One region of the Sporanaerobacter sp. PP17-6a genome, then DNA from elsewhere that is predicted to be linked to it. Evidence: predicted binding sites of a transcription regulator. Region 1 holds the regulator's gene; the other holds the start of a gene.
The links. The regulator HrcA, encoded in region 1, represses chaperone genes, less so after heat shock. The targets are predictions, from matches to a motif close to ATTAGCACTCNATANTATNGAGTGCTAAT.

Region 1 (10,341 bases):
GCATGGGAGTTCAGACTTTAAATGATAATTTGCTGAAAATATTAGGCAGAATTCATAATACAGAAGACTTTTATAAAAATTATGATTTAGTAAGGAATTTAGGTTTTAATAATGTGAATCTGGATTTAATGTTTGGATTGCCCTTTCAGACTTTAGAAGATGTCATATATACTCTGAAGGAAGTAATAAAATTAGAGCCCACTCATTTATCCTTTTACGGACTCATTGTTGAAAAGGGAACGAAATTTTATGATTTGAATAATAGGGGAAAGCTGAATTTGCCGGATGAAGATTTGGAAAGAGCAATGTACCATAAGGGAATGGAGTATCTTGTTTCCAATGGATATGAACACTATGAAATATCCAATTTCGCAAAAAAAGGGTATGAGTGTAAACATAATCTTTTTTATTGGGAATTAAAACCTTATATAGGACTTGGAATAGGAGCTCATTCCAATATTTTTGGAAAAAGATATTGGAATTTTGCTGATATTAAAGAATATATATCTTCTTTGGACAACGGAAGTTTTCCCGTGTCAGGAGAAGAGGTCATAGATAAAGATATGGAGATGGCTGAATATTGCATATTAGGGTTAAGGCTCATTAGAGGAATAGATAAAAAGAATTTTTTGGGCAGATTTGGAATTGATATAAAAGAAATATATGGGAAAATTATTGAAAGACACGTAAAAGGCGGATTATTATACGAAAATGAAAATAGAATTTATCTCACTAAGAGAGGATTGGATTTATCAAATATTGTAGAAGTAGATTTTCTTCCATAAACAACAATAAGTTTTTGAAAACCTATTGACAAAATGTATAAGTAGTGATAATTTTAAATCGTAAGTATTAGCACTCAACAGATAAGAGTGCTAATAAATATTAATATCTTAAAAATATTTGAGGTGGTAAAATGTTAGATGATAGAAAGCTTAAAGTACTTTATGCCATTATTAGCAGCTATATCACTAATGGAGAGCCTATTGGTTCAAGAACGATTTCAAAAAAATATAATCTTGGAGTCAGCTCTGCCACCATCAGGAATGAGATGTCAGACTTAGAAGAACTGGGATATTTGAATAAACCCTATACTTCTGCAGGGAGAATTCCGTCTGATAAGGCTTATAGATTATATGTCGATACTTTGATGAAAAATATAAGATCTGATATTGATTCACGGGAAAAAGCGGAAATCAAAAATAATTTAATGAAGGAAGTTATGGAAATTGATCAACTGATTCAGAATTCGGCAAAAATATTATCTAAAATAACTAACTATACTTCAATTGCTATAACACCTCAGATCAATCAAAGCACTTTAAAGCATATTCAATTAATTCCAATAGATAACAATGAAATACTGATTATAATAGTAAATGATTCTGGGATTGTTAGAAACACTATTTTTAAAATGGATGAAAATATTTCGGAGGAACAGTTGACAGCTATATCAAATTTTCTGAATTCAAAACTTAAAGGATTAACATTAGATAAAGTTTCCAAAGAAATAGATACTGTTATGCTTAAAGAATTATACGATTTCAGAAATGTGGTAGGAAATATTATACCTATTATAAATCAGTCTTTAGACGAAATTGAAGACGTGGAGATTTTTGCTGATGGTATGATGAATATATTTAATTTTCCGGAATACAAGGACATAGCAAAAGCTAAAACACTTTTGTCTTTTATTGAAGACAAGGATTTGATGGTGGATATATTGTTGAAAGATTTCTATAACGATATTGAAATTACAATTGGTGATGAGAATTCTTATGATGAGCTTAAAGACTGCAGCTTGATTACGGCTACTTACAAGTTTGATGGAAATACCGTTGGAAAAATAGGCGTTATAGGGCCTACAAGAATGGATTATATTAATGCAATAAATGCTGTAAATCTTTTATCCCTTAATATAAGCGAAATACTCGATAAGTATTTTCAAAAATAATTAAGGAATTTTTGTATTATTGATATATAGGAAGAGGTGATCTGATGGAAAAAAATGAGAAAGCTAAGGAAGATGAATTAATTCAGAAAGCGGTAAACGAGGATGAAGATAATTTAAAAGAAGAAAAAGCGGAGGAAAAAGGAAAGAAAAAACATGAGGAGAAAGAACAAGGGAAAAAAATATTGCAGGATATGAAAAAGGAAATCGAAGAAAAGGATAAAGGCATTCAAGAAAGGGATAAGAATATTAAAGAGCTTACTGATAAATTTATCAGACTTCAAGCAGATTTTATGAATTACAAAAAAAGAAGTGAAAAGGAGAAAGAAAGTATAATTTCTTATGCCGCTGAAGATATAATAACAAGTATTCTTCCGGTATTGGATGATTTTGAAAGAGCCTTGGTTACTATAGAAAATAAAGAGGATTCTTTTTATAAAGGAGTTGAAATAATTTATAATGAACTGTTAAAGATTTTGAAAAAAAATGGATTAAAGGAAATTTCCTGTTTAAAGGAAAAATTTGATCCCAATTATCACCATGCAGTTTGTCAAGAAGAAAATGAAAATTATGAAGAAGGAAGCATAATTGAAGTATTTCAAAAGGGATATATGCTAAATGATAAAGTCTTAAGACCAAGTATGGTTAAGATAGCTAAATAAACGAAATCAATTTAAGGAGGTAAATAATACATGGGAAAGATAATAGGAATTGACTTAGGAACCACAAATTCATGTGTAGCGGTGATGGAAGGAGGAGAAACAGTAGTAATAGCTAATGCCGAAGGAAACAGAACAACTCCCTCTATAGTTGCATTTACAAAAGACGGAGAAAGATTAATTGGTGAAACAGCTAAAAGACAGGCTATTACAAATCCGGACAGAACCATAATGTCTATAAAGAGAAAAATGGGGAGTGATTATACCGTTAATATCGATGGTAAAAATTATACCCCTCAGGATATATCGGCTATGATTTTACAAAAATTAAAAACAGATGCAGAAAATTATTTGGGTGAGAAGGTAACGGATGCAGTAATTACCGTTCCTGCATATTTTACGGACAGCCAAAGACAGGCAACAAAGGATGCCGGAAGAATTGCAGGATTAAATGTTAAGAGAATTATAAACGAGCCTACGGCTGCAGCTTTGGCTTATGGAATGGATAAAGAATTAGAACACCAGAAGATAATGGTATTTGACTTAGGTGGAGGAACATTTGATGTATCCATATTGGAACTTGGAGACGGAGTGTTTGAAGTTATAGCAACGAGAGGAAATAATCATCTCGGCGGAGACGATTTTGACCAGATTTTAATGGATTATATAGCAGAACAATTTAAAAAGGAACACGGCATTGATTTAAGAAATGACAGAATGGCATTACAAAGATTGAAAGAGGCTGCCGAAAAAGCGAAGAAAGAACTTTCAAGCGTAGTTACTACCAATATTAATCTTCCGTTTATTACTATGTCTCAATCGGGACCTCTTCACCTTACTATGGATATAACAAGAGCTAAATTTGACGAGCTGACCAGAGAATTAGTTGAAAAAACTCTTGAGCCGACAAGATTGGCATTAGAGGATGCTAAATTATCTCCCAATGATATAAATAAAGTTTTATTGGTAGGGGGTTCGTCAAGAATACCTGCTGTTCAGGAAGCAGTTAAAAAGCTTATAGGAAAAGATCCCAGCAAAGGAGTAAACCCTGATGAATGTGTAGCTGTAGGAGCTGCTATACAAGGTGGAGTGTTAAGCGGAGATGTTAAAGACTTGCTTCTTTTGGATGTTACCCCCTTATCCCTTGGAATTGAAACAATGGGAGGAGTATCAACCAAACTTATTGAAAGAAATACAACGATACCTACGAGAAAAAGCCAGGTGTTTACTACGGCCGCAGATGGGCAGACTGCTGTAGATATTCATGTTCTGCAGGGAGAAAGACCTATGGCAGCAGACAATGTTACATTGGGGAGATTCCAATTAAGCGGTATACCTCCGGCACCAAGAGGAGTTCCTCAGATAGAAGTTACTTTTGATATTGATGCTAACGGTATTGTAAATGTCAGCGCAAAGGATTTGGGAACAGGTAAAGAACAGAGAATTACCATTACCGCCTCAACTAATCTTAATGAAGATGAAATAAAGAAGAAAGTAAAAGAAGCGGAAAGGTTTTCGGAAGAGGATAAGAAGAAAAAGGAAGGAATTGAAATTAGAAATAATGCGGATAGCTTAGTGTACCAGACAGAGAAAACCATGAAAGATATGGAAGGAAAGATTTCTCAAGATGAAAAAACAAAAATAGAAGGAAAGTTACAAGAACTTAAAAAAGCCCTTGAAGGAACCGATAATGATGAGATAAAGAAAAAATCAGAAGAATTGACTACCGCATTTTATTCAGTGTCTCAGAAGATGTATGAGCAAGCTTCCAAAAACCAGACCAATCAAGGAACACAGAGCAATAGCGGCGACGGTGGGAAAAAGGATGATGTAGTTGACGCTGATTATGAAGTAGTGGATGATGATGATAAGAAAGATAATAAAAAATAATTTTCAAAAACCAAAGCTAAATGGTATCATTTAGCTTTGGTTTTTGATACAATATTTAAGATAAAGCTGTGAAAGTTGGTGAAGATATTTGGCAAAAAAAGATTATTATGAGATATTAAATGTATCAAGGGATGCTACTCAAGATGAAATAAAGAAATCCTTCAGAATATTGGCAAAAAAATATCATCCTGATTTAAATCCGAATAATAAGGAAGCAGAACAAAAATTTAAAGAGATAAATGAAGCATATGAAGTTTTAAGTGACCCAAACAAAAGAAGCAGATATGATACCTTCGGGGAAGAAGGAGTAAACGGACAACAAACAGGAGGTTTTGGGCAAGGATTTGGAGGATTTGAGGATATATTTGGAGATATATTTGATGCATTTGGAGGAGGATTCACATCTTCTACCAAACGGCAAGGGCCCAGAAAAGGGGCAGATCTTAGATATAATTTGGATTTAGATTTCTTGGAAGCTGTATTTGGGACTGAAAAGGAAGTTAAAATCAGGAAAACCCAAAAGTGTTCCAATTGTAACGGTACAGGTGCCAAACCTGGTACAGGTAAGGAGACCTGCCATAAATGTCACGGAACGGGGGAAGTTAGATTTACTCAAAGTACTCCTTTTGGACAGTTTGTGAGAGTAGCTACCTGTGATGAATGCGGAGGAACGGGAGAAATAATCAGAGAAAAATGTAATGTTTGCGGAGGAACAGGAAAAGAGACAAAGACAAAGAAGATAAAGATAAAAGTCCCTGCAGGTGTAAATACAGGGTCTGTAATTTCCATTAAAGGCGAAGGAGAAGCCGGGGATCGGGGAGGACCTGAAGGAGATCTATATGTTTATTTAAATGTCAGAGAAGATAAGCTTTTTACGAGAGAAGGAAATGATATTTTCTGTGAAATACCGGTATCCTTTGTCCAATCTGCATTGGGAGCAGAAATAGAGGTTCCTACTTTAGAAGGAAAAATTAAATATGTTATCCCGGAAGGCACTCAGACCGGAACTCAGTTTAAGTTGAAAAATAAAGGGGTTCCTAATGTAAGAGGATATGGAAGAGGAGATTTTTATTTTAAAATTAAAGTGGAAGTTCCGAGGAAACTTACGGAAAAACAGAAACAGATTTTAATGGAATTTGCAGAAGAATCAGGAGAAAATATTCGGGGAGAGAAAAAAGGATTTTTCGACAAAGTAAAAGATGCTTTCGGTAATTGAAAACAATATAACCAATTCCAATATAGGGGTTGGTTATATTTAGTTGACGAAAGAGTTAAATATGGATATAATAAGGGAAGATTTATCTGTGATCAAAGGATGTGAGATGATGAAATGGACGGAAGTTCAAATTAAAACTACTACGGAAGCTCAAGAGGCAGTCTCAAATATTTTATACGATTTGGGAGTTGGTGGGCTATCCATTGAAGACCCTCAAGACGTTTTAGATTTCATGAAAAGTGATGAGGACTGGGATTATATTGATCCGTCACTTATAAAAGATGATTTTGAAGGAGTTATTATTAAGGGATATTTTCCTGAAAGTGAAGATTTAATTGATAAAATCGAATTGATAAGACAAAATATTGAGAAAATTCCCCAGTATAATTCAGACAAAATTTTAGGAGAAATGACAGTAACGGAGGTATATGAAAAGGATTGGGAAGATGCATGGAAAAAATATTATAAACCGAAAAAAATAGGTGAGAAAATAGTCATTAAACCAACCTGGGAAGAATATAAGAAACAAGGACATGATATAGTTGTTGAGATGGACCCGGGAATGGCTTTTGGTACAGGGACACACGAGACCACAATTATGTGTGTTAAAATGTTGGAAAAGCATATAAAGAAAGACTGTAAGGTATTTGATATAGGTTGCGGCAGTGGTATTCTTAGTATTGTCAGTGCAAAATTGGGAGCTTCTAAAGTAATCGGAGTAGATTTGGATGAGGTATCCATTGAGTCATCAAATAATAATATTTTACTTAACAATGTGGAAAATATTGTAGAAATAAAAAAAGGAAATCTTTTAGATGGAATAAATGGAAATGCAGATATTATAGTCGCTAATATTGTTGCTGAAGTAGTAGTGACGTTGTCAGAAACAATTAAGGATTACCTGTCTAAAGACGGAATATTCGTTGCATCGGGAATAATAGGCGAAAAAATGGAATATGTAGAGAAAAATTTCAAAAAAAACGGCCTTGAAATCATCGAAACGGAAAAAACAAATGATTGGATTTGCATAGCTGCAAAGATAGGTAAGGATGAGATAATTGAATAGATTTTTTATTAAAAACGAACAGGTATCGAAGGATATTTTATATATTGAGGGAGAAGATGTAAAACATATAAGAGATGTTCTTAGATTAAGAACAGGAGATAAAATAGAAGCGGTATGCGAAGGATTTATTTATATAGGGAAGATACTCCGGATCGAAAAAAATTTAGTTACGGTAAAAATAGCGGAAATATTTAAAGGAAATGGAGAACCTTCTTTTAATATTATTTTATATCAAGGCATACCTAAAGGCGAAAAGATGGATTTTATAATTCAAAAATGTACAGAATTGGGAGTAAAAGAGTTCTTTCCTCTTTTGACCGAGAGAACAGTAGTTAAGGTAAAGGATAAAAACAAAGAGAAATCTAAAATAACAAGATGGACGAAGATTGCCAAAGAAGCTGCACAACAATCAAAAAGAGATTTATTCCCAAAGATTGACGATATTATTTCATTTGACGATATGATTGAACTTATAAAGGGAGAAAATATCATAGTTCCTTATGAAGAAGAAAAAAATAATAGAATTAGAGATGCAATAAAGAGTATAAAAAATGGAAGGGTTAATTTGATTATCGGACCGGAAGGCGGATTTGCACAGAAAGAGATAGAGACTTTAAGAGGGATTGGAGCCAATACGGTGACTTTAGGGCCGAGAATACTTAGAACTGAAACGGCAGGAATTGTAGCAGCATCTATATTGTTATATGAGCTGGGAGATATATAGGAGTGGTTATATGAAGAGAGTGTCCATATTCACTTTAGGTTGTAAAGTAAATCAATACGAAACAGAGGCAATGGAGGAACTTTTTCAGCAAAGGGGATATGATATTGTTGAAAATGGAAAAGAAGCTGAAGTATATGTGATAAACACTTGTACTGTTACTAATTTGGGAGACAGAAAATCCAGGCAGTTTATAAGAAGGGCCAAAAAGCTCAATGAAAATTCGGTAGTAGCAGTAGTAGGTTGTTATGCTCAGATGTCACCGGGAGAAGTAGAGAATATGAAAGATGTAGATGTAGTAATAGGAACTGTAGGAAGGGAAAAAGTGGTGGATCTGTGCGAAGAGGCCATGAAAAATAAAAAAAAGATAAATATAGTGGGAGATATAAAAAATTTTAGAAAATTTGAAGATTTAAATATCGACGAAGTTAAGCTTAGGACAAGAGCATATATTAAGATTCAGGATGGTTGTAACCAGTACTGCAGTTATTGTATTATTCCTTATGCAAGAGGGCCTGTAAGGAGCAGATCCTTAGAGAGTATATTAAAAGAAGCGGAAAGGCTTAGAGATAAGGGATTTAAGGAAATTATCCTTACGGGAATCCATATAGCGAGTTATGGTAAGGATTTGAAAGATGTTGATTTATTAAATGTATTGGAAGAATTAGATCAGATTGAAGGCATAGAAAGAATAAGATTAGGCTCTTTGGAGCCTACTTTAGTGGATGAGAAGTTTATGAATAAAGTTTCTTCAATGAAAAAAATCTGTAATCATTTTCATATTTCTCTTCAAAGCGGAAGTGATTCGGTACTGAAAAGGATGAATAGAAAATATAGTGGAGAACAGTATAAAAAAATAGTTAATATCATTAGATATTATATGAAGGATGTAGGAATAACTACCGATATAATAGTGGGATTTCCCGGAGAAACGGAAGAGGAATTCAAAGAAACCTGTAATTTTGTTCGGAAAATCGGGTTTTCAAGAATCCACGTGTTTAAGTATTCTCAGAGAGAAGGAACTCCCGCAAGTAAATTTAAAAGCCAAATTGACGGCTATGTTAAACACGAGAGAAGCGAGATACTCATTAAAATAGGAAATGAAATGAGAGAAGATTTTGAAGAAAAATTTATTGGAAAGTCCATGCCTGTCCTTTATGAGGAGGATGCTAAGGATAAAAAGGGCTATGTTGAAGGCTATACGACAAACTATATGAGGGTTATATCAAAAAATAGAAAAAGCTTAAAAGGAAAAATCGTTTCAACTAAAATAATTAAATTGGCCGGAGAAAAATTAATTGGAGAAATAGAGGAATTTTAAGCTGAATGTAGAATATAATTATTATTCAATTTTTTAGGGGAGGTGAACGGGGTGAAAAACTGTATATTTTGTAAAATAGCGAGTGGAGAAGTTCCTTCGGATATTATATATGAAGATGATAAAGTAGTGGCTTTTAATGATTTAAACCCACAATCTCCTGTACACTTTTTAGTTATTCCTAAAGAACATATTTCTTCAATTAAAGATATAAATGAAGAAAATATATCCATAATAAGTCACATTTTTCTTGTTATTAAAAAAATTGCTCATGAAAAATTATTGGATGAAAAAGGATACAGAATAGTTAATAATTGCGGAGAATTTGGAGGTCAGAGTGTCGATCATCTTCATTTTCATGTATTAGGAGGCAGAGAAATGTTATGGCCTCCGGGCTAAAATATTGTTGCAGAAGTATTAAGAATAATGTATAATATATTAGTGCCGAATTCCGCTTATACTTATAAAGTATAAGCACTCTTGGTGTAGCAGAGGGGAGGGAAAAGTAAATGGCAGAGATAAGAGTAGGAGAAAATGAATCATTAGATAATGCCCTAAAAAGGTTTAAAAGGCAATGTGCCCGTTCTGGCGTTTTAGCTGAATACAGAAAAAGAGAACACTATGAAAAACCAAGTGTAAGACGTAAGAAAAAATCAGAAGCGGCTAGAAAGAAGAATAGGGGTAGATTTTAAGAGGGTGATATTTTGTCATTAAAAGAAAAACTTATGGAAGACTTTAAAGATTCCATGAGAAATAGAGATGTTGTAAGAAAAAATACCATTACTATGATTAGGGCAGCTGTTAAGCAAAGAGAAGTAGATGAGAGAATCCAATTGAAAGATGAAGATATAATAGATATAATATCGAAGCAGTTGAAAGAAAAAAAGGAAGCTATAGAAGAGTTTCAAAGAGGTAAAAGGCAAGATTTAGTTGATCTTACAGAAAAAGAAATGAATATTCTTTTGAAATATTTGCCTGCTCAATTGACGGAAGAGGAATTAGAAAAAGTTGTTAAACAAACTATAGATGAAGTTGAAGCAAAATCCATAAAAGATATTGGGAAGGTGATGAAGTCGGTAATGCCTAAGATAAAGGGTAAGGCTGACGGAAAAGAAGTAAATAGAATATGTAAGAAATATTTGGAATAACCCAGGTTTTACCTGGGTTTATTTATGCTCAGATAAAATTTAATATTTTTATTGTATTTTGTTTGGGTAATAATATAATATAAATAACTGGAGGTGATAAATTGAAAAAATGGAAGATGATATTTTTTATAATTATGGCATTATTGATAATAAGTTCTTTTGTTTATGGTGAAGGATATTCAACAAATGTTAATGAAGGATTCAGAGATAAACTTGCTTCAATTATTTCTAATCCGTTTATAAGTACATTATTTTTAACATTGGGATTTGTAGGAATGGTTATAGAAATATTTACTCCGGGGTTTGGAATTGGAGGAGTTATTTCCATTGTTTTTTTCGGATTATTTTTTGGAGGCAATATTATTGCCGGAA
Region 2 (10,341 bases), on a different contig from region 1:
TTTGCATCTGTTTTGGGTTTAGGCATTTTTTTAATTTTCTCTAATATTTTTTGTCTGCTTTGAGCCTGCCTTATATATCTTTTTCCTCCATAACTCATAAATCTCCGTATAATTTCTTCCTGCCTTTCTATTTCCTTTTTCTGATCTTCATAATTCTTTTTAAGCAGTTCTAAATCCTTAATTCTTTTTTTCATAAATTCCGTATAATTACCCTTATAAATATCTATCTTTAAGTTTTCAAGAAGAAATATTTTATCTATCACATTATCAAGAAAATATCTATCATGAGATATGATGAGAGCAGCGCCTTTATATTCCTTTAGAAATTTTTCCAACCAATCTATCGCTTCTATATCCAAATGATTGGTCGGTTCATCTAATAATAAAATATCAGGTTTTTCAAGGAGAAGTTTAGCAAGGGAAAGCCTTGCCTTTTGTCCTCCGCTTAATTTATTGACCTCTTTATCCATATCTTCATGGGAAAATCCCAGCCCGTCTAAAACTCTTCGGATTTCATTTTTAAAGCCATAGCCATTGTGATTTGAGAATTCTTCCAACAAAAAAGAATATTCTTCCATTAATTTATGAAGATAATTTGACTCCTTATTTTGGCTATTATTACTTATTTCTTCTTCCATCATTCTTAATTTTTTTTCTGTCTGAATTAAATCTTCAAATACACTGCTGCATTCATCAAATAATGTTTTATTGCTATTAATATTTATATTTTGTTTTAAATATCCTATTCTTAAACCCTTCTGAATATATATATCTCCTATATCTTTGGAAGTTTCACCGGACAATATATTAAAAAGAGTAGATTTACCGGAACCATTAAGCCCGACTATTCCTATTTTTTCTCCGTCTTCTACTGTAAATGTGATATTTTCAAGGACTTTTTTAATACCATAAGTTTTTTGTATATCTTTACAGGATAATACTATCATATGAATTCCTCCTACCTTATTACTATATATTATTTTATCAAAAAAAAACAGCCCATAAACAGGGCTATTTGAGGTCTAATTCCATTGCCATACTGGAAAGTACTTTATCAACTAAATCAATATCGCATTTTTCATCTGAAGTAAAATGAGCACAATTTTTACAGCTTTTAATCTCTCCTCCAAAAGCATCGACAGAAGACTGAAAGGAAGGATTTTCATTTTGTCTATATTCATCACAATAGAGTGCAACTTTTTGCAATTGTTCATTATTTGCCATTTAAATACTCCTTTCATAATCGTATATTTTAAAATTATTATTTCTATTATATAAACAAAATATGCATAACACGCGGGGACGGTTCTTTTGTGCTGCAGCACAAAAGAACCGTCCCCGCGTGTTGCAAGGATTTTTGATGGAATGAGGATTAGAAGTTTGACATATAAATAACAAGATGCTATAATATTTATAAATTGGTATAAAAAGAATTATAAGAGAGGGATCTGTATGGGTAATAAAGTATCAATTACGGTAATTAGAAGACTTCCAAAATATTATAGATATTTAGGTGAATTATTAAATAAAGGAATTGCAAGAATATCATCTCAAGAATTAAGTACTTTAACAGGTTTTACAGCATCCCAAATTAGACAGGATTTAAATAATTTTGGCGGATTTGGGCAACAAGGCTATGGATACAATGTTAGTGAACTTTATAGGGAACTCGGAAAAATATTAGGGTTGGATAAAGTTTATAACGCAGTAATAGCGGGAGCCGGAAATTTAGGCCAGGCAGTGGCAAACTATAGAGGATTTGAGGATGCTGGGTTTAAGGTATTATCATTATTTGATAAAAACCCTAAAATTATAGGTTTAAAAATAAGAGATATTGAAATAAGAGATGTAGATCTGATGGAGAATTTTATCAAGGAAAATAATGTGGAAATAGGTATAATAACTACTCCTAAGGAGAATGCACAGGATATTGCAAATACCTATGCAAAGAGTGGATTGAGAGGAATCTGGAATTTTGCACCTGCAGATTTGAAAGTACCGGAAAATATTGTTGTAGAAAATGTTCATTTGAATGAAAGTTTGTTTATACTTTCATATTTTTTGAAAAGAAATTTAGGCGGAAATTCTCATTAATTTAGGCATTTTAAATAGTAACTATATATAGTAGTTTATTATTTTTTGCAATTTTGACATTTAAGGAGATAATAGACAGAAAAATGGTTTAAGAAGGTAAAAATAAAAGATAAAATTTTCACAAACACTATAGCAGTTAATTTATAAATAAATTATAATATGACTTGATAATATAAGGAGGGAAAATAATATGGATTTTACTTTGACTAAAGAGCAAGAAATGGTAAGAAATGTAATGAAAGAATTTGCAGAAAATGAAGTTAAGCCTCTTGCGGCAGAGATTGATGAGACGGAAAGATTCCCGAGAGAAACTGTGGAAAAAATGGCTAAGTATAATATGTTAGGGATACCTTTTCCAGAACAATATGGAGGAGCCGGCGGAGATGAAATTGCTTATGCAATAGCAGTCGAAGAAATTTCGAGGGTGTGTGCGACTACAGGGGTTATACTTTCAGCCCATACATCATTAGGTTGTTGGCCAATATATAAATATGGTACAGAAGAGCAAAAACAAAAATACTTAGTTCCATTAGTAAAAGGAGAAAAGCTGGGAGCCTTTGGTCTGACCGAACCCGGAGCTGGTACTGATGCAGCAGGACAACAGACGACGGCTGTGCTGGATGGAGATAATTATATAGTCAACGGTTCTAAAATATTTATAACTAATGGCGGACAAGCGGACGTTTATATAATATTTGCAATGACTGATAAATCTCAAGGGACAAGAGGAATAAGTTCCTTTATAGTGGAAAAAGATTTTCCAGGATTTAGTATTGGTAAAATTGAAGATAAAATGGGTATCAGAGGTTCTTCTACTGCCGAACTTATTTTTCAAGATTGTATAGTACCAAAGGAAAATTTACTTGGAAAAGAAGGAAAAGGGTTTGGAATTGCTATGTCTACATTAGATGGAGGCAGAATAGGTATCGCTGCTCAGGCTCTTGGTATTGCTCAAGGAGCATTAGATGAAACAGTTAAATATGTTAAAGAAAGAGAACAATTTGGAAGACCCTTGTCTAAGTTTCAAGGACTTCAATGGATAATAGCAGATATTGAAACGGCAATAGAAGCATCGAGGCTGTTGGTCTATAGGGCAGCTTTTAATAAAGCAAATGGACTCCCTTATAATAAGGAAGCAGCTATAGCTAAATTATTTGCAGCAACTACAGCTATGAATGTAACAACTAAATGTGTTCAGTTACATGGCGGTTACGGATATACTAAGGATTATCCTTTAGAAAGAATGATGAGAGATGCTAAAATTACTGAAATATATGAGGGTACTTCTCAAGTACAACAAATGGTTATTGCGGCTAACTTATTAAAGTAATAGAAGGAGGATGAAATCATGAATATTATAGTATGTTTAAAGCAAGTGCCCGATACAAATGAAGTAAGAATTGATCCTGTAAAAGGGACTCTAATCAGAGAAGGGGTGCCAAGTATTATAAATCCTGATGATAGGAATGCATTGGAGGAATCATTAAAAATAAAAGATCAATTTCCGGATACAAAGGTAACTGTATTAAGCATGGGACCACCTCAGGCAGATGTCGCGTTAAAAGAAGCAGTAGCCATGGGAGCAGATGAAGGAATACTTTTAAGTGATAGAATATTTGCAGGTTCAGATACCTGGGCTACTTCGACGGCAGTTGCTGCGGGCATTAAAACTATAGGAGATTTTGATATTATATTCTGTGGAAGGCAGGCAATAGATGGGGATACTGCTCAAGTTGGACCTCAAATTGCCGAGCATTTAGGAATTCCTCAGATTACTTATGTGGAAAAACTTGAGATATTGGACGGAAAAGTAAGAGCAAGAAGAGCGTTAGAAAATGGATATTTTGTAGTAGAATCCGATATGCCTGTATTGCTTACGGCAATAAAGGAATTAAATGCTCCAAGGTATCCATCTATAAAGGGCATATATAAAGCTTATAAAGAAGAAAAAGTTAAAGTATGGAGTGGAAAAGATGTGGGATTGACACAAGAAGACGTAGGACTTAAAGCTTCTCCGACTCAGGTTAATAAATCCTTTACTCCAGACAAAAGAAAGTCCGTAGGAGAAATCTTAGAGGGTTCAACTAAGGATTCGGTCAGAGCCTTAATAGTTAGATTGAAAGAGAAGAATATCATTTAATAGAAGGAGGGTTAATCATGGCAGATAAAAATGCTGTTGTAAATGTAGATGAATACAGGGGAGTTTGGACCTTCGCAGAACAAAGAGATGGAAATCTTCTTAATGTTGCAATTGAACTATTAGGCGAAGGAAGAAAAATATCTGATGAATTAAATACTGAATTGACTGCAGTACTTCTTGGAAAGAATATAGACGATATAGCGGAAAAATTAATTAAATATGGTGCTGATAAGGTATTGTATGTCGAAGATGATTTGTTAAGTACTTATACAACAGATGCTTATAGTAAAGTTATTTATGAACTGGTAGAAGAAAGAAAACCGGAGATATTTTTAATAGGTGCCACTAATATAGGAAGAGATTTAGGGCCAAGATTATCTGCAAGAATTCATACAGGTCTTACTGCTGACTGTACAAGGCTTAATGTCGACTTGGAGAATAGGAGACTTATGATGACTCGTCCGGCTTTCGGGGGAAATCTTATGGCGACAATTGTGTGTCCTAATTACAGACCTCAAATGTCAACCGTTAGACCTGGAGTTATGGAAAAAGCAAAATACAATGAAAACCATAAGGGAATCGTTGAAAAGATCCATCCCTATCTAAAAGAAGAAGATATTAAAGCTAAGGTTATAGAATTTGTTAAAAGCAGCAAAGCGGAAGTACCATTGGAAGAGGCTCCTATAATAGTATCAGGAGGAAGAGGATTGGGGACTCCCGAAGGATTTAAACTTATAGAAAAGTTGGCTAAGAAACTTGGAGCCGAAGTGGGAGCAAGCCGTGCGACGGTAGATGCGGGTTGGATTGAGCAAGCTCATCAAGTAGGTCAGACAGGGAAAACCGTGAGACCGAAACTCTATATAGCATGTGGAATTTCCGGAGCTATTCAGCATTTAGCAGGTATGCAGGAATCCGACTGTATTGTAGCTATAAATAAAAATCCGGATGCTCCTATATTTAAAATTGCAGACTATGGTATAGTTGGAGATATTTACGAAATATTACCAGAGTTAATTGATGCATTGGATCATGTGGATGATATAATGGATGCCTTTAGAGCTTAAATGAAAAAACGTAAATATATTAGAAAGAACTGAATATTTATTTAGGAATGATATGCCTCCCTATTATAAGCAGATTAAATGATAAAGATCTGCTTATAATAGGGAAGTATTTTTTTAAAATTACTTTTATTATTTTATTTTGGGTATTATAATATTGTTATATTTTATTTAGTCAAAATAAAGGAGAGTTTATTATATGAAATGTAATATAAAAGAATACGAAGACGGAATAATAATTGATAATTTGAAGGATTTTAATCCCGTTCACATATTTGATTGCGGTCAGTGTTTCAGGTGGAACAGAGAAGAGGACAGAAGCTACACAGGAGTAGCTTTTGGTAAAGTGTTAAATGTAAAAGAAGAGGAAGGTAGAATAATATTCACTAATACCAATATGGAAGACTTTAATAATGTATGGTTTGATTATTTTGATTTAGAAAGAGATTATGGAGAAATCAAAGATGTATTGTCAAAAGATCCTGTACTTCGTGAAGGAATTAAATTTGGAGAAGGAATCAGAATTCTTAATCAAGATCCTTTTGAAACACTTATTTCATTTATCATATCTGCAAATAATGCAATACCAAGAATTAAAAGATCTATTGAACTTATCAGTCAGAGATATGGAAAATATATTGAAGAATTTCGTGGGAAAAAATATTTCGCTTTCCCTTCTCCAGCAGAATTATCCGTTGCGACTGTAGAAGAATTAAAAGAATGTAAAGTGGGATTCAGAGGGAAATATATTCTTGATGGAACTGACAATATATTAAATAGACAAATTGATCTTGACGAAATAAAATCTCTTCCTACTGAGAATGTAAAAGAAAAACTGATGAAGATTAAAGGTATCGGAGATAAGGTTTCAAGCTGCATAGCACTTTTTTCTATGAGAAAAGGAGATGCTTTTCCCATAGATGTGTGGGTAAAAAGAGTAATGGAATATTTTTATTTAAGGAAGGATACAAAACCTAAGGAAATTCTTTCATTCGCTGATAATAAATTTGGACGATATAAGGGTTTTGCACAACAGTATTTATTTTATTATGCCAGAGAATTGGGGATAGGGAAAGAGAAGAAACAAAACAACAGGAAATAACAGATATTAGGAGGTAAAAAATGTTAGGGACTGTAGTAAATTCCGTATCAATTATCGTAGGAAGTGTCTTAGGGGTATTTCTTAAGGAAGGGATTAAAGGAAGATACAAGGAAACAATCATGCAAGGAATGAGTTTGGTAGTAATGCTCATAGGAATAATGGGAGCAGTGGAATCAAAGAATATTTTACTGGTTATAATAAGTCTGGCATTAGGAAGTATAATCGGAGAGAAAGTAAATATAGAAGAAAAATTGGACAAGTTGGGGTCTATATTAGAAAATAAACTTGGGAAAAACAATTCATCTTTTGCCGAAGGTTTTGTTACTTCTTCTCTGGTGTTTTGTATAGGTGCTATGGCAATAGTAGGAGCTTTAGAAAGCGGACTTCAAGGCAATTATAAGACTCTCTTTGCTAAATCAGTTATAGATGGTATCTCTTCCATAATATTTGCATCTACTATGGGTATAGGGGTTGCTTTTTCATCTGTCTGTGTATTTCTGTATCAAGGTATAATAACAGTTCTTGCTTCCGGAATCAAAGGGTACCTTACTAACGATGTTATAAGGGAGATGTCTGCAGTGGGAGGATTACTTGTATTTGCCATAGGTTTAAATATGATGGAAATTAAAAAGATACGAGTTGGAAATATGCTTCCTGCAATATTTGTCCCTCTTATATATCATATTTTATCCATTATATTTACAGGACTAAGGTTTTAGCCGAGATTGACATTATTAGAAAAGAAATTATAGATATTGGCTATTTAAAGGAGTTTAAAGGATATGAGAAGTTAAGAGAATTATGATATATTAAGAAAAATTAAGATAAACTGCGAAATTTAATGCAATATTTTTATATTATTGATATATGTTATAAATAGCTTAAATATGAGTTTAAAATATGTTATTTTAAACCTTGAAAACCCAAAACATATTAAGTAACATATTAATTGTAGATATTAGCACTCGTCATTACCGAGTGCTAATAAATTGAAAAAAATAATCAATATATTATTATATATAAGGAGGGCTAATATATGAGTATTAAACCATTAGGTGACAGAGTAGTTATTAAGAAAATTGAAAATGAAGAAAAAACCAAAAGTGGGATAGTTCTTCCAAGTACAGCTAAAGAACAACCTCAAATGGCTGAAGTTGTGGCTATTGGATCTGAAATTGACAAAGATGAAAAGAAAAAAGATCAACTTAAAGTTGGAGATAAGGTTATATTCTCTAAGTATGCAGGAACAGAAATAAAAGAAGATGGAATAGAATATACCATTCTTAAATTTAGTGATGTTTTAGCTGTAGTTGAATAATTATTGAATGATTATAAAGGAGAGTGAAACAATATGGCAAAAGAAATTAAATTTGGCGAAGAAGCTCGACGCTCAATGGAAAAAGGCATAAATAAACTTGCTAATACTGTTAAAGTAACATTAGGACCAAAGGGAAGAAATGTTGTATTAGATAAAAAATTTGGTTCTCCGTTAATTACAAATGATGGAGTAACTATTGCTCGCGAAATTGAGTTTAAAGATCCTTATGAAAATATGGGCGCTCAGCTTGTTAAGGAAGTAGCAACTAAAACAAATGATGTAGCTGGAGACGGAACTACTACAGCAACATTATTAGCTCAAGCGATTATCAGAGAAGGACTTAAAAATGTTGCAGCAGGAGCAAATCCAATGATTGTTCAAAAAGGTATACGTAAAGCTGTAGATGCTGCCGTTGAGGAAATCAGAAGATTTTCAAAGAAAGTTGAATCAAAGGATGCAATAGCTCAGGTTGCGTCAGTATCAGCAGGCGATGAAGAAATAGGTAAACTAATATCTGAAGCTATGGAAAAAGTAGGAAATGATGGAGTTATAACTGTTGAAGAATCAAAATCAATGGGGACAGTTTTAGATGTAGTTGAAGGTATGCAATTTGACAGAGGATATGTATCTGCTTATATGGTAACAGATACTGATAAAATGCAAGCGGAATTAGAGGAACCATATATTTTAATTACGGATAAGAAAATTTCCAATATCCAAGAATTGCTTCCAATTCTTGAAAAGATAGTACAACAAGGAAGGCCTCTTTTAATTATTGCTGAAGATGTAGAAGGGGAAGCTCTTACAACTTTAGTTCTTAATAAATTGAGAGGGACAATTAATTGTGTAGCTGTAAAAGCTCCTGGATTTGGAGACAGAAGGAAAGAAATGCTTCAGGATATTGCAATATTGACGGGAGGAAAGGTAATATCCTCAGAATTAGGATATGAGTTAAAAGATGCTACACTTGATATGCTTGGAAGAGCAAAGAAAGTTAAAGTTGATAAGGAAAATACAACTATTGTTGACGGAGAAGGAAGTCAATCGGAAATTAAGAACAGAATCAAACAGATAAAAGTTCAGATTGAAGACACTACTTCAGATTTTGATAAAGAAAAATTGCAGGAAAGACTTGCAAAACTATCAGGAGGAGTTGCAGTAATTCAAGTTGGAGCTGCTACTGAAACAGAACTTAAAGAAAGAAAATTGAGAATAGAAGATGCATTATCCGCTACAAGAGCTGCAGTAGAAGAAGGTATAATTCCTGGAGGAGGAACAGTACTTATTAATTGCATACCTGTAGTTCAAAAATTAGTGGATAAAGTAGATGGAGACGAAAAGACAGGAGTCAGAATAGTACTTAGAGCTTTAGAGGAACCGGTAAGACAAATAGCTATAAATGCAGGTCTTGAAGGTTCCGTAATAGTAGAAAAGATAAAAGAGCAAAAAATCGGAGTTGGATTTGATGCTGCAAAAGAAAGATATGTAGATATGATAGAAGCAGGAATAGTTGACCCGACAAAAGTTACTCGTTCAGCATTACAAAATGCTGCATCAGTAGCTGCAATGGTTTTGACTACTGAAGCTTCTGTAGCAGATATAGAGGAAGAAAAAGATAATCAGATGCCGGCAGGAGCAGGCGGCGGAATGCCAATGATGTAAATCCTTTTATATGTTATCCCTATGATAAGTTAATAAAAATTGTCAACGGTTTGCCATTATAGGTAATTTTCGTTGACAATTTTTTTATTTAAATGATTTTATATCTCATTATTTACGGTATTATTTCTTAAAATTCTATACAAATAAAATTTTTTCTGTTATAATTTATTTAAATTAACTTTTATAAAAGAATATGAACATAATTTCTAATACAGAATTGGTAATGGAGGTAGAAATATGAAGGGAAGATCAATTTTTTTAGCTAAGGTAGCTTCTATGTATTATATGGATGATTTATCTCAACAAGAGATTGCTGATATGTTGGATATTTCCAGGCCGACTATTTCTCGGGCATTAGCTGAAGCAAGAGATAAAGGAATTATAGAAATTACAGTTAATTCTCCTGTTTCCAGGAACTATGATTTGGAAAAGAAATTATTGAACAGGTATAATCTGGAGGAGGCAATCGTTATTCCTGTATTTTCCACTCAGGAAGAGAGTATAACCAAAAAGTTGGGAGAGGCTGGAGCAAATTATTTTTATGAGAATATTAAAGACGGAATGATCATTGGATTATCAATTGGGAAAACGTTAAACGAAATGGCAAAAGCATTAAGTGATCAGAATTTGAATAAAAGGTTTAAATACAGTGTTGTGCCTATAGTTGGAGGAACCGGGTATATTGAACCTCAGTTTCACTCAAATGAGATATGCAGAAAAGTAGCGGAAGCTTACGGAGGGGTTTCTTATCCTATATATGCTCCGGCGATAGCAGAAAATGAAGATAACAAGAAAGCATTTATGAAAGATCTCTTAGTAAAAAGGGTATTTGAAAAAACTTTGGAAGCGGATATCATCTTTGTAGGAACCGGAAATGTAAATTCGTCTACCCTTGTAAGGATTGGAAATATAAAAAAAGAAGAAGCAGAAAATTTAAAGAAAAAAGGGATAGTAGGAGATATAG

Region 2: a site for HrcA is predicted at 7,355-7,383, ahead of PP176A_RS06515 (co-chaperone GroES). Genes of this name have one in related genera too.

What each region holds. Positions count from the first base shown of each region.
Region 1 is NZ_FMIF01000004.1:25,716-36,056, forward strand. It holds gene hemW (radical SAM family heme chaperone HemW) at 1-785, shown strand, start outside; gene hrcA (heat-inducible transcriptional repressor HrcA) at 917-1,954, shown strand; gene grpE (nucleotide exchange factor GrpE) at 1,999-2,613, shown strand; gene dnaK (molecular chaperone DnaK) at 2,644-4,500, shown strand; gene dnaJ (molecular chaperone DnaJ) at 4,589-5,716, shown strand; gene prmA (50S ribosomal protein L11 methyltransferase) at 5,760-6,782, shown strand; gene PP176A_RS03125 (16S rRNA (uracil(1498)-N(3))-methyltransferase) at 6,775-7,506, shown strand; gene mtaB (tRNA (N(6)-L-threonylcarbamoyladenosine(37)-C(2))-methylthiotransferase MtaB) at 7,517-8,824, shown strand; gene PP176A_RS03135 (histidine triad nucleotide-binding protein) at 8,876-9,220, shown strand; gene rpsU (30S ribosomal protein S21) at 9,331-9,513, shown strand; gene PP176A_RS03145 (GatB/YqeY domain-containing protein) at 9,526-9,969, shown strand; gene PP176A_RS03150 (NfeD family protein) at 10,071-10,341, shown strand, end outside.
Region 2 is NZ_FMIF01000013.1:43,804-54,144, forward strand. It holds gene PP176A_RS06475 (ABC-F family ATP-binding cassette domain-containing protein) at 1-947, opposite strand, end outside; gene PP176A_RS06480 (hypothetical protein) at 1,012-1,224, opposite strand; gene PP176A_RS06485 (redox-sensing transcriptional repressor Rex) at 1,453-2,094, shown strand; gene PP176A_RS06490 (acyl-CoA dehydrogenase) at 2,285-3,424, shown strand; gene PP176A_RS06495 (electron transfer flavoprotein subunit beta/FixA family protein) at 3,443-4,234, shown strand; gene PP176A_RS06500 (electron transfer flavoprotein subunit alpha/FixB family protein) at 4,252-5,298, shown strand; gene PP176A_RS06505 (DNA-3-methyladenine glycosylase family protein) at 5,495-6,397, shown strand; gene PP176A_RS06510 (DUF554 domain-containing protein) at 6,418-7,116, shown strand; gene PP176A_RS06515 (co-chaperone GroES) at 7,434-7,715, shown strand; gene groL (chaperonin GroEL) at 7,749-9,377, shown strand; gene PP176A_RS06525 (sugar-binding transcriptional regulator) at 9,615-10,341, shown strand, end outside.